DNA from 2 places in the Polaromonas sp. P1_G1 genome. Region 1 is predicted to be linked to the other one. Evidence: predicted binding sites of a transcription regulator. Region 1 holds the regulator's gene; the other holds the start of a gene.
What was found. The regulator sigma-54, encoded in region 1, starts transcription at its own class of promoters, with help from an activator protein. The targets are predictions, from matches to a motif close to TGGCANGNAANCTGCTTT.
Positions count from the first base shown of each region.

Region 1 (4,652 bases):
TGCACGCCGGCGCGCCAGGCCTTGCCCTGGATGCCGGTGACGCGCTGCACCTCGGTGGCCAGCAAGGCCTCGACGCCGGCGGCGCACGGTAAAAACAATTGGAGCTGGTTCATGTCGGACTCTTCAAAAGGGCTGCTGGAAATTCGATTATCGGGATGCAGGGCAAGGCGCACGGAGCGCAGGAACCGGAATGCACTTGGGTGCATGAGGATTCCGAGCACCGCGCAACGCCGCCATGCGCCCGAGAATCGGATTTACAGTGATTTGCGTAAATTAGCCGGCGCGATGCGCAAAGCCTCTCGGTACTTGGCCACGGTGCGGCGCGCGCATTCGATGCCCTGCTCCTTGAGCATTTCGGAAATCTGGTTGTCGCTGAGCGGCTTTTTCAGGCTCTCGGAGGAGACGAACTGCTTGATCAGCGCGCGCACGGCGGTGCTGGAAGCGTTGCCGCCGGTTTCGGTGCCCAGCGCGGAGCCGAAGAAGTATTTGAGCTCAAAAGTGCCGAAGGGCGTGCCCATGTACTTGGCGGTGGTCACGCGCGAAATCGTAGACTCATGCAGGCCCAGTTCGTCGGCGATCTCGCGCAGCACCAGCGGGCGCATGGCGAGTTCGCCGTGCGTGAAGAAGTTTTTCTGCCGCTCGACGATGGCSSTGCTCACGCGCAGGATGGTGTCAAACCGCTGCTGGATGTTCTTGATGAACCAGCGCGCCTCCTGCAGACGCTGCTGCAGCGCCTGGCCGCCCTGGCCCTTGTGCTGCTTGAGGGCGTTGGCGTAGATGTCGTGCACGCGCAGGCGCGGCATTACGTCGCCGTTGAGCGAGACCTTGAACCCCCGGCCCGACTTCACGACGATGACGTCGGGCACGATCAGGTTGCGCTCCACGTTCACGAAGCGGCGGCCGGGTTTGGGGTCGAGCCGGCCTATCACGGCAATCGCACCCCGGACGGCGGCTTCGGTGAATCCGCACAGGTGCGACAGGCGCTTCAGGTCGCGCTTGGCCAGCAGTTCCATGGGTTGCTTGCACATGGCGATGGCGGCGCGGGTCTCTTCGCAGTCTTTGCAGTCCAGCAGCTGCAGGCCCAGGCATTCGGCCAGGTTGCGCGCGCCCACGCCGGCCGGCTCCATGTGGTGCAGCAGCTTGAGCGCCATGGCAAAACGCTGCTCGAGGTCCTCAGCCTGTTCCAGGTCGTCCCCGGCCAGGCCCGCCGCGAGCGAGGCCAGGCTGTCTTCGAGGTAGCCGTCGTCGTTGAGCGACTCGATCAGGAAATGCAGGGCCGCGCGGTCTTCCTCGGACAGGCGCAGGCCCAGCGACTGGCGGTGCAAATGGTCTTGCAGCGACTCGTGGGCGCCCGTCAGGTCGGAGGCCTCGGTGTCGCCCTCGTCATTGTTGTTCTTGCGGGCCGGCGCATCACTGCCCCATTCGCTGTCGTCGGGCGTGGTCTCCACCGTGCCGTCGCCTTCCCAGCTTTCCTCGAGCTTGGGTTCGGCGCTGACTTCGGCTTCGCCTGCGGCTGAAATGCCAGCGTCCTCAGTGCCGCCGCTCGGCGACTCCGCCGCGGATTCAAACTCGCGGCTGTCCTGGCTGACCGGCGTGTTGAGGTGCTCCAGGCCGAACTCCTCGCGCACCGCGGTCTCTTCCGCCACCTCGAGAAACGGGTTTTCGTCGAGCATCTGCTCGACTTCCTGGCTCAGCTCGAGCGTCGACAGCTGCAGCAGCCGTATCGACTGCTGCAGCTGGGGCGTCAGCGCAAGGTGCTGCGAGACGCGGAGCGAGAGGCCCTGCTTCATGTCAAGGAGCTTTGATCGAAGCGCAGAAAAAGTGCGAGCAGGGGCCGCGGAACTGGCTTTGCCAGGCCGCAGGCGCCGCCCCCTCGGGGGGGAGGGAGCTACACGAAGTGAGCGACAACAGGGGGAGTGTCATCCTACATCTTGAAGTGTTCACCGAGGTACACGCGTCGCACATCGGCGTTGTTCACGATCTCGGAGGGCGTGCCCTGGGCCAGCACGTGGCCGTCGCTGATGATGTAGGCGTGGTCGCAGATGCCCAGSGTCTCGCGCACGTTGTGGTCGGTGATCAGCACGCCGATGCCGCGCGACTTCAGGAAGCCAATGATGCGCTGGATCTCGATCACSGCRATCGGGTCRATRCCGGCAAAMGGCTCGTCSAGCAGGATGAAGCGCGGCTGGGTCGCCAGGGCGCGCGCGATCTCGACGCGGCGGCGCTCGCCGCCCGACAGCGCCGGCGCCGGCGAATTGCGCAGGTGGTCCACCCGCAGGTCCTGCAGCAGGCCGTCCAGCCGCGACTCGATCTCGGCGCGGCCCAGCGGCTTGCCGTTCGCGCCCAGCTGCAGTTCGAGCACGGCGCGCACGTTTTCTTCTACCGTGAGCTTGCGGAAGATCGAGGCTTCCTGCGGCAGGTAGCTCAGACCCAGGCGGGCGCGCAGGTGAATCGGCATGTGCTCGACCGACTGGCCGTCGATGGAGATCTCGCCCGCGTCGGCGCGCACCAGGCCCACGATCATGTAGAACGAAGTCGTCTTGCCGGCGCCGTTGGGGCCCAGCAGGCCCACGACCTCGCCTTTTTGCACGGCCACCGAGACGTCCTGAACGACCTTGCGGCTGCCGTAGGATTTTTGCAGCCCTTGCGCAACGAGGCGGCTGGGGGTCGCGGCCGGGGCCGCCGAAGTGTCAGTCACCACATCCATCTGTGAAAGGTTCTTTCTAGTTCTTTTCAGTGCCCAGCGTGGTGCTGGGGCGCAGGGCGGCGGGCGGGGCCGCGCGTGCGGTGGCCGGGGCCGGGGCCGACGCGGCGGCGCGCGGCGAGAGCATGGCGCGTATCCGGCCGCTCGGGTTGGCGGCGGTCTGGTTCTGCACGCCGCCGTCCACGGTGAAGACGTCGGTGTTGTTGTCGTAGACGATCACGGCGCCGGTGGTTTCATCCACCAGGGTGGCGCCGTTGTAGCGGCGCACCACGGCGCGCTTGATGAATTTGACGAGGTCGGCGCGGCTGTCGTATTCAATCCGCTCGCCTTCGCCTTCGATGTATTCGTCCACACCGTCGCGCTTTTTGCGGTAGAAGGCCAGCTTGCCGGGCGCCGCGATGGAGACCGCCTGCTGGTAGCCCTCGGGGTCCTGCATGACGTCGACGCGCGCGCCGCGCACGATGGTCGTGCCCTTGGTGATCACCACGTTGCCGGTGAACACGCTGGTCTGCTTGAGGTCGTCATAGCGCAGGGCGTCGGCCTCCGCGTTCATGGGCTTGTCCCGGTCGGCTTTTTCAGCCCAGGCCGGAAACGCCGCCCCCAGCGCCAAAGCGGCCGGCAGGAGGAGGGAAATAAGGGGGTGTTTCATAAGGCACGAATCTTGCTGCTTTGGGGTTCGGCCATTGTAGCCATGCAAGCCGCGGGAATAGCTTGCACGGGGAATATTAGGGGCATAAAAAAACCCGCCTGGAATGAGGCGGGTTTTGGGGCGGCGGGCCGCTATGGGCCCGGAGCGTCTTATTTGCCCTTGCCGCGCGACTGCGCGATCAGCGCATCCGTGACCTGCAGGGCACGACCCATGCTCTGGGCCAGGGTGGCCGAGGTGTAGTAGCGCCCGGCAATGCCCAGGGCCGGCACGCCGTCGACCTTGTAGATGTCCTGCAGCTGCGTGGCCTTGCGGGCTTTGGTGGTGACCGTGAAGGAGTTGTACATCTCGACGAACTTGGCTTTGTCGATGCCCTGCTTCTCGGCCCAGGTGGTAATCGAGTCGGCATTGGCGAGCGCGAGTTTTTCCACGTGGATGGCGTAAAACACCTTTTTGTGGAGCTCCTCGACCTTGCCCATGGCCTCCAGCACGTAAAAAAGGCGCTGCTGGGGTTCGAAATCGGGGCGGAAGGCCACCGGCACGCGCCGCACGGTCACATCCTTGGGCGCCTGCTTCATCCAGGCTTCGAGCTGAGGCTCAAAGGCGTTGCAATGCGGGCAGCTGTACCAGAAGAACTCGACCACCTCCACCTGGCCCGCGGGGACCTCGGTGGGCGCCGGCTTGTCCAGCGTCAGGTAATCGGCGCCGTCCTTGAAGGCCTTGGCCTGGGCTTGCGCCATGGTGGGCAGGGCGATGCCGCCCAGGGTGGCGACGGCAGCCGAGGCGGCTGTAAACGAAAACTCACGGCGTTGCATCAGATTCTTCTCCTGGTATGACAGAAATGGTGGGTAAGCCGCCCCTCCGGACGGCGGCCCTCAGGGTGCGGGGCACAGGGGTTTGTACACCAGCCTCGTGAAAAGTTCAGCCTATCGTCAGCGCTGCACGCGGACCAGGGCGGTTTCGATGGAATTGTTGTCCAGCCGCTCCTTGGCTTTGTCGGCGTCTTCCTTTTTGTCGAAAGGCCCGAGGCGCACGCGGTACACGGTGCGGCCGGCCTGTTCGCGCTCGGTAACCTTGGCCTGCATGCCCAGCAGCATCAGCTTGGCGCGCTGCTGTTCGGCATCTTCGGGCGTGCGGAAGGCGCCGGCCTGGATGAAGTAGCTGAAAGGGTCCACGCCCGGGCTGGACGACAGGCCTTCGACCTTGGCTTTGGCCAGGTCACCCAGCGGATCGGCCGCGGGTGCGGGCTTGGCGGCGGTTTTGGCGGGCGCCGAGGCGGCGGCCTTGGGGCCGGCGGACGGG
Region 1 is NZ_JBFUBU010000037.1:19,385-24,036, forward strand. Features, by position in the region: gene AC1D1Y_RS18255 (THUMP domain-containing class I SAM-dependent RNA methyltransferase) at 1-113, opposite strand, end outside; gene AC1D1Y_RS18260 (RNA polymerase factor sigma-54) at 255-1,790, opposite strand; gene lptB (LPS export ABC transporter ATP-binding protein) at 1,925-2,707, opposite strand; gene lptA (lipopolysaccharide transport periplasmic protein LptA) at 2,724-3,353, opposite strand; gene AC1D1Y_RS18275 (thiol:disulfide interchange protein DsbA/DsbL) at 3,503-4,165, opposite strand; gene AC1D1Y_RS18280 (SPOR domain-containing protein) at 4,283-4,652, opposite strand, start outside.

Region 2 (8,437 bases), on a different contig from region 1:
CCGCTGGAGCACATCAACGCGTTCAGCCACGATTCGCTGGTGGCCTTCGGCAAGGAGTTCGGCCTCAAGCCGCTGCATCCCAGCTTTTACCGGCTCTACAACAGCGCCTCCGGGATGCTGCAACCCAAAAACCTGGCGCGGGTGCTTGCCCGCCCGCTCTACCGGCACGTTTTTCCGCAGACAACTTTCGTTTATTTCGTGCGTGCGTAAGTCTTATTTTTATTACATATGGAAACATCTAGCGAGACAAGCGTTCCGCGCAGCGCGAACGCGGTACGAGTCCTTCGGACCGGACATGACGCTAAGACTGAAGCGCGATGATGAGCAGCTTCCCTCTGAGGCTTCCCGTTTTACGCGCGCGGAAAGACAACTTTCAATTCATGTTTTCATGAAAAAGTTCCGGTTTTAAAAGGTCATCGGCTTGACTTGAGGACTGGGTTCGCGGACATTGTTAACACCTTGTAACAATTGACGTCAACTCTTTGGCCCTGCGTTAAACACGCCCTGTCAGACGGCTGGCGCCACAACACGATGCGCGCACATCATGAAACTTAACCAGCTCTTTGGAACGAAAAACGAGCCTGCAAGGACTTCGGGCGCGAGCCTTCCTGAATCGGAGGGATCTCTTCCCCCTGGCGAAGAGAATTCCGCCCTTGGCTTGCGACGGCAACTGATCCAGGTGCTGTTGCGGGACACCGCCCGGCGGGCGGGCATTCCGGCGCAGTGGCTGGACTGCCAGATGTTGCTGACCTCCAGCCGCCACGGTGAAGGCATGCACGTGCGCATCATCATGAAACACTGGGACCAGCGCCTGCTGACCTACGCGGTGGCTTTCGAGAAAGCCCTGATGGCCGACCTCAAGCGTTTTGAGCCGCATGCCGATGACTGGCTGCATGGCATTTCATGGCAGCTCGACGGAAGCCCCAATTGCCCCCACCAGAAGCTGCCCGACCCCAGTCTGTGGCAAGCCCCCGCGCGGCAGCCCGGCGCTGGGATGCCGCACACCCCGGCGACACCCGGGACACTTGCGCAGGCACAAAGCCCGGCAACGCACTAGCCCAGGCGGGCAACCAGCGCCCAGCAATGGGCGCCGGCATGGATTCAATAGCTCTTCAATCGCTCAATAGCTTCCGATGTAGTCCTTCTTGCCCACTTCCACGCCGTTGTGGCGCAGGATGGCGTACGCCGTGGTGGTGTGGAAGAAGAAATGCGGCAGGCCGTAGTTGAGCAGGTAGGACTGCCCCGTGAAGCGCTTTTCCTTGGGCGTGCCAGCCTGCGTGATGATCTCGCGCGTGGCGGCTTCGTCAAACTTCGCCGCGCCCAGTCCCTCGATGAAGGCCAGTATGGTGTCTATGCGCGCCTGCAGTTCGGCGAACGTGGTTTCCTTGTCTTCGATTTTGGGCACTTCCACGCCGGCCAACCGGGCCGACACGCTCTTGGCAAAGTCGCTGGCCACCTGCACCTGGCGCAGCAGGGGAAACATGTCGGGGAAAAGGCGCGCCTGCAGCAGCGCGTTGGGGTCGATGTTCTTCGCTGCCGCGTGGGCCTCGGCCTTGGCCAGGACGCCCTTGAGGCCGCCCAGCATCTGCTTGAAAACGGGAATGGAGGTGGTGTAGATGCTGCTGGTCATGGGGAAATGCTTTCTGTGAGGGGTAAATGGCCGGGCGGCGCATGCCGCGAGACGCATTCTCGCCGGGTTCAGCCGCGACCGCTTCCCGGACGCCGGGTACCCGCAAATGCCGCCAACGTTTTGCGCGCGGTTTTACATCCGGGTACCGGACAGCGCTTTTATGCTCATAAAGACGTAGGACGCTATCGCGACACGCACTCTGCGTACGCAGAAACTCCTAATATCAATATCAGTAAGCCATGGCTGCACCCCGCAGCCGGCGCTACCAGCGTGAGGTACCCATCATGTTCACCATCTCCAAAACCCTTGTAGCCCTGGCGGCCAGCAGCGCCATCCTGCTGTGCGGCGGCCCCGCCTTCGCGCAAACCACCAGCAACCCCGAAGGCGCCCGGCTGGCCGCCAACTACAGCGCCTTCGCTGGTTCACCGGAAAACGCGCGCTCCATGGTCAACGGGCTGCGCACCGGCACCGCCATCACACTCGGGCCCAGCCTGTCCGGCCCCAACGCCACGGCGCCCGCCGCCAGCCTGTCGCCGTCCACAGGCAAGATGGGCTACGGCAACGTCAACATCGCCATTTCGCTGGCTAAAACCTCGCTGGCCCAGCAAGGCATCAGCAATCCGACGCCGGGGCAGCTTTCGGCCGCACTGGGCGGCGTGCTCGGGCAAAGAAGCGAGGGCATGGGCTGGGGGCAGATCGCCAAAGGCATGGGCGTGACGCTGGGCTCGGTCGTCAGCGCTTCACACACCGACAAGAGCGGCAAGGCATCCAGCCATTCCGCCAAGGCAGACAGCGTTGCAAAAGCCGACATCGCGGGCAAGGGCCTGGGCGCCGGCAAGGACGCCGGCCATGGCGGCGGCAAGGGTAGCGGTAACGGTAACGGCGGCGGCAATGGCGGAGGCAACGGAGGTGGCAACGGCGGTGGTGGTGGCGGTGGTGGCGGCGGGAAAAAATAAGACCGCCGGCAAGCGCCCCCCCCAGCCACTCCTGGCTGCACAACACCGCCGAGATCATTCGATCCGGCGGTTTTTTTTGCCCGGGCCGCCACCGGGCCTCGGGCGGGATCACGCCCGCGCGCAAAATAGTATGCTGTCATACAATTTTCCGGCAACGCGCTCGCCCCTCGCTATTCCTTCGGCCGCCGCCGTCCCGCAAACCACGGCATCGCGCCGCACCACAAAGGCCCACCATGAATGCCCCACTTCCCAACGCCACCCGCAGCGCCGTGCAGGCCGCCGACCTTGCCGCCTTGCCGCTGATTGAAAAATGGGTGTCCTTTGCCTCCGTCTCCCGCGACAGCAACCTGCCCCTGCTCGACTGGACGCAGGCGAAGCTTGAAGCCCTGGGCATTGAATGCCGCCGCACCTATGACGACAGCGGCAAGAAGGCCAACCTCTGGGCCACACTGCCCGCCGAAAACGGCGAAACCAAGCTGGGCGGCCTGGTGCTGTCGGGCCACACCGACGTGGTGCCGGTCGACGGCCAGCCCTGGGACACCGACCCCTTCGCGGCGCAAATCATCGGCGACAAGCTCTACGGCCGCGGCGTGACCGATATGAAGAGCTACGGCGCCACCGCGCTGATGATGGTGCCCGAGCTGCTCAAGCGCAAACTCAAGCGCCCGGTGCACCTGGCCTTCAGCTACGACGAGGAGGTCGGCTGCATAGGCGTGCGCCGCATGATCGCCGACATGGTGGACCAGGGCTACAAACCCGCCGGCTGCATCGTCGGCGAGCCCACCGGCATGCAGGTGGTGATCGCGCACAAGGGCAAACACGCCTACAAGACCTCGGTGCGCGGCTTCGAGGCGCACTCCTCGCTGACGCCGCTGGGCGTCAACGCGGTAGAGATCGCCTGTGAATTTGTCGCGCACCTGAAATCCATGCATCGCCGCCTGGTGGCCGAGGGACCCTTCGACCCGATTTACGACGTGCCGCACACCACCATTCATACCGGCGTGATCGCCGGCGGCACCGCGCTCAACATCATCCCGCGCGACTGCGACGTGACCTGGGAAATTCGCCACCATCACATGAATTCACCGGTCGCGCTGTTCAACGAGGCCAAGGCCTTCGCCGACAGCCTGGTCCCGGCCATGCAGGCCGTTGCGGCCGATACCGGCATCAGCCACAAGCTCAACTCGGTGTTGCCCGGCTTCGCGACGGAAGCCGACAGCGAGATCGCCCAACTGTGCTTCAAGTGCGCCGGCGTCGACGCCAGCTCGGGCGCCGGCAAGGTGTCTTTTGGCACGGAAGCTGCATTGTTCCATCAGGTCGGTGTGCCGACCATCGTGTGCGGCCCCGGCCACATCGCGCAGGCACACCAGCCCAACGAATGGGTCACACTCGACCAACTCGCCTGGTGCGAGCGCTTCATGCGCCGCCTGGCCGACGAAATCTGCGTGAACTGAAAACCTGATCCGAACCGCAACCACCACTATCCGAAAGAAAACATTCCATGATGCAACGCCGAGATTTCCTGGGCACCGGCCTGGCCCTTGCCGCAGGCGGCGCCCTGGCCCAGTCCAATACCAAGATCGCACGCATCGTGGTGCCCTTCGCGCCGGGCGGCGTGCAGGATCTGCTGGCGCGGGCCATGTCCACCGAGCTCGGCCAGGCGCTGGGCCAGACCGTCATCATTGAAAACCGTCCCGGCGCCGGCGGCACCGTGGGCACGGCCTATGTCGCCAAGTCGGCGCCCGACAGCGGCGCCATGGTGCTGGGCGCGGCCAGCCACAACATCGCCGGCACGCTCTACACCAAACTCAGCTACGACCCGCAAAAAGACTTCGCCCCCATGGCGCACATCGGCACCGCCGACTACGTGCTGATGATCCACCCCGACGTGCCGGCGAAAACCGCCGCCGAATATATCCGCTACGCCAAGGCCAATCCCGGCAAGCTCAACTACGCCACCGCCGGCGTCGGCAGCGCCACGCACCTTTCGATGGCCTACTTCAACGGCCTGGCCGGCATCGATGTGGTGCACGTGCCGCTCAAGGCCACGGGCGAGGCGATCAACGAAGTGATCTCGGGCCGCGCCCATGCCGTGATCGCCGCCAGCATAGGCGCGCTGGCCTTTGCCAAAGACAGCCGCATACGCCTGATCGGCGTGACCTCGCCCAAGCGCTCCAAATATTTGCCCGACGTCCCCACCATCGCCGAAAGCGGCCTGCCCGGCTACCAGTTCGATTCATGGTTCGGCCTGCTGGGCCCCGCCGCCACACCGGCGGCCGAGGTCAATCGCGTCAACGCAGCCATGGCCAAGGTCCTCAAGGATCCCGTGGTGCTGGAGCGCCTGGACAAGCAGGGCATCGAGCCGCTGGCCATGAACAACGCCGACTTCGCGAAGTTGCTGGCGGTCGACTACAAGCGCATGGCGGAAGTCGTCAGGGCCTCAGGCGCCAAGGTCGAATAAGCGGCGAAGCGGCGCCCTGGCTGGCAGGCACAGCCCGCCGAAGCGTGGCATGATAAATGCGTCATCCATTAGCTATTTGAAAGTCGCTTCATGCGGCTTTTTGTTTGCGGGGAGCACGAGACGCCCGACCAAGGGCGCAGTTGCGATGAAAGTCTGATACATGACCTGGTCCCTCATCGCGCGCGATTCATCGGGCGCGTTTGGCGTGGCGGTTGCCAGCAAATTTTTTGCCGTGGGCGCGCTGTGCCCGCACGCCCGCAGCGGCGTGGGGGCGCTTGCCACGCAGGCGCTGGTCAACCCGTTGTATGCCGCGCCGGCGCTGGACGGCCTGGCCTTCGGCCAGTCTCCCGACTACATCATCAAGCGCCTGACCTCGGCGGACGAAGGCCGTGACCACCGCCAGTTGCACCTGATAGGCGCAAACGGCCAAGCCGCCAGCTACACCGGCAACGCCTGCATAGACTGGTGCGGCCACACGGCGGGCGTTGGCTATTCCGTCGCCGGCAACATGCTGGCCGGCCCGCAGGTGATTGAAGCCACGGCGCTGGCCTATGAGGCCAATGCCCAACTCCCTTTTGCCGAACGCCTGATCACCGCGCTGGCGGCCGGCGAAGCCGCGGGCGGCGACAAGCGCGGCAAGCAGGCCGCCGCACTTTTGATTTACACCACAGAAGATTACTGCGCACTGGACATCCGGGTGGACGACCATGCCGAGCCCCTGCTGGAACTGCGCCGCCTTTACGACAAAAGCCTGGAGCGCTACCAGCCCTTCAGCACCTGCCTGCCTTCGCGCCGCAGCCCGGCGGGCATCACCGATCGCGCGGTGATCGAAGCCGAGATCACGCGCTTTCACGCACTGCGCGGCGGAGCCGCCGAATGACGGTATTGCTGGAGGTGAGCGGCCTGCGCACCAGCTTCAAGCTCGAAGGCGGTGGTGAATTCGCCGCGGTGGACGGCATCAGTTTTTCAGTGGAGTCCGGCCGCACCCTGGGCATCGTCGGCGAATCAGGCTGCGGCAAAAGCGTGACCTCGCTGTCCATCATGGGACTGCTGCCCAAGGGCCAGGGGCGTATTTCCGCAGGCTCCATCCGCTTTGAGGGCACCGACCTGGCCACGCTGGGCCCGGACGACATGCGCGCGCTGCGCGGCAACCGCATGGCCATGATCTTCCAGGAACCCATGACTTCGCTGAACCCGGCTTTCACCATAGGCGACCAGCTGATTGAAGGCATACGCTGCCACCGCGACATCAGCGCGGCCGAAGCAAGGGAGCATGCCATCGCCATGCTGCGCCGTGTGCGCATTCCCTCACCCGAGCAGCGCATCGACGAATATCCGCACAAGCTCTCGGGTGGCATGCGCCAGCGCGTGATGATCGCCATGGCGCTGGCCTGCGAGCCGCAGTTGCTGATCGCCGACGAACCCACCACCGCGCTGGACGTCACCATCCAGGCCCAGGTGCTGGACCTGATGCGCATGCTGCGCGAGGAAACCGGCACCGCCATCATCCTGATCACGCACGACCTGGGCGTGATCGCCGAGCTGGCCGATGAGGTCGCCGTGATGTATTCCGGCAGGATCGTGGAGCGCGCGCCCGTGGGGCGCCTGTTTGCCGAGCCGCAGCATCCCTACACCATAGGATTACTGGGCTCCATCCCCAAGCTGCACCTGGCGCAGGACCGGCTCAACGCGATTGAGGGCCAGGTGCCCACACCCATGACACGCATGGACGGCTGCCGCTTCGCGCCGCGCTGCCCCTTCGCCGTCGACAAATGCCGGCAGGAAGTGCCGCCGCTGATGGACATGGGCGACGGCCACGAAGCGGCTTGCTGGCGCGCGCCGCTGGACATCGGCATGGCGCCTCTTCGCGCCGCAACCGCCATACCCAGCGAGGTGACGCCGTGAGCGCATTGCTGAAAGTCGAAAACCTGGTCAAACATTTCCCGGTGCGCCCGCACCTGTTCAGCCGCTCCAAGGCGGTCGTGCATGCGGTCGACGGGCTGAACTTTGAGTTGAACACCGGCGAGACCATGGCGCTGGTCGGTGAATCGGGTTGTGGCAAATCCACCGTGGGGCGGCTGGTGCTGCGGCTGCTGGACGCGACCTCCGGCCAGGTCTGGTTTGACGGTGAGGACCTGATGGCCTTGCCGGCCGGCCGCCTGCGCGCCAAACGCCGCGAGCTGCAGATGATTTTCCAGGACCCGTATTCCTCGCTGAACCCGCGCATGACGGTGGAGCAGGCGCTGACCGAGCCGCTGGCCCTGCACGGCCTGGCGCGCGGCCGGCACCGCGAGCGCGCCGCCGAGCTGCTGGACCTGGTGGGCCTGGCGCCGCAATACCTGCAGCGCTACCCGCATGAATTTTCGGGCGGCCAGCGCCAGCGCATCGGCATCGCCCGCGCCCTCGCCGTGGAGCCGCGGCTCATCGTCTGCGACGAGGCGGTGTCGGCGCTGGACGTTTCCATCCAGGCGCAGGTCGTCAACCTGCTGCAGGATTTGCAGCGGCGCCTGGGCTTGGCCTATGTCTTCATCGCACACGACCTCGCGGTGGTCAAGCACATCGCCTCGCATGTAGCCGTGATGTACCTCGGGCAGATCGTCGAGTACGCCGACAAACAAAGCCTGTTCGCGCAACCGCGCCACCCGTACACCCAGGCCCTGCTGTCGGCGATCCCGGTGCCCGAACCCGGCCTCAAGCGCGAGCGCACGCTGCTGCAGGGCGACGTGCCCAACCCCATCACACCGCCTTCGGGCTGCCGTTTCAGGACGCGCTGCCCTTACGCCCGGGACCGTTGCGCCGAGGAAGTGCCCGCGCTGCGTTCAGATGGACAAGGCGGCCACGCGGTGGCCTGCCATTTCTGGGAAGAGATCACGGCGCCGGCCGGCATTATCGGCGGCGCCGTCGTGAACGAGAGGCTGCTCCGGCTCCAGGCCGCCTTTCACGCGCAAGCGGCCTGATGGAGACCACGATGTTCATACCCTCCCACCGATCCCCGGCGCAAGACAGCCATCCAAGCCAGCCATCATCGCAATCGACAACCGCAAAGGACAAACCATGAGCACCAAAATCCTGCTGGCCCTGACATTGGCCGCCACCGCCTGCGCCACCCAGGCCCAAACCCTGCGCATAGGCCTGGCCGAAGACCCGGACGTGCTGGACCCGACGCTGGCGCGCAGCTTCGTGAGCCGCATCGTGTTCTCCTCACTGTGCGACAAGCTGGTCGACATCGATGAAAAACTCAACATCGTGCCGCAGCTGGCCACCTCCTACGCCTGGTCGGCCGACAACAAGGCGCTGACCCTGAAGCTGCGCAGCGGCGTGACCTTCCATGACGGCGAAAAATTCGACGCCGCCGCGGTGAAGTTCAACATAGACCGCCACAAAAACCTT
Region 2 is NZ_JBFUBU010000020.1:23,198-31,634, forward strand. Features, by position in the region: gene AC1D1Y_RS12070 (class I SAM-dependent methyltransferase) at 1-210, shown strand, start outside; gene AC1D1Y_RS12075 (hypothetical protein) at 659-1,057, shown strand; gene AC1D1Y_RS12080 (DUF1993 domain-containing protein) at 1,121-1,630, opposite strand; gene AC1D1Y_RS12085 (hypothetical protein) at 1,870-2,586, shown strand; gene argE (acetylornithine deacetylase) at 2,820-4,040, shown strand; gene AC1D1Y_RS12095 (tripartite tricarboxylate transporter substrate binding protein) at 4,088-5,047, shown strand; gene AC1D1Y_RS12100 (DUF1028 domain-containing protein) at 5,208-5,927, shown strand; gene AC1D1Y_RS12105 (ABC transporter ATP-binding protein) at 5,924-6,952, shown strand; gene AC1D1Y_RS12110 (ABC transporter ATP-binding protein) at 6,949-8,004, shown strand; gene AC1D1Y_RS12115 (ABC transporter substrate-binding protein) at 8,102-8,437, shown strand, end outside.
Region 2: a site for sigma-54 is predicted at 5,093-5,110, ahead of AC1D1Y_RS12100 (DUF1028 domain-containing protein). Genes of this name have one in related genera too.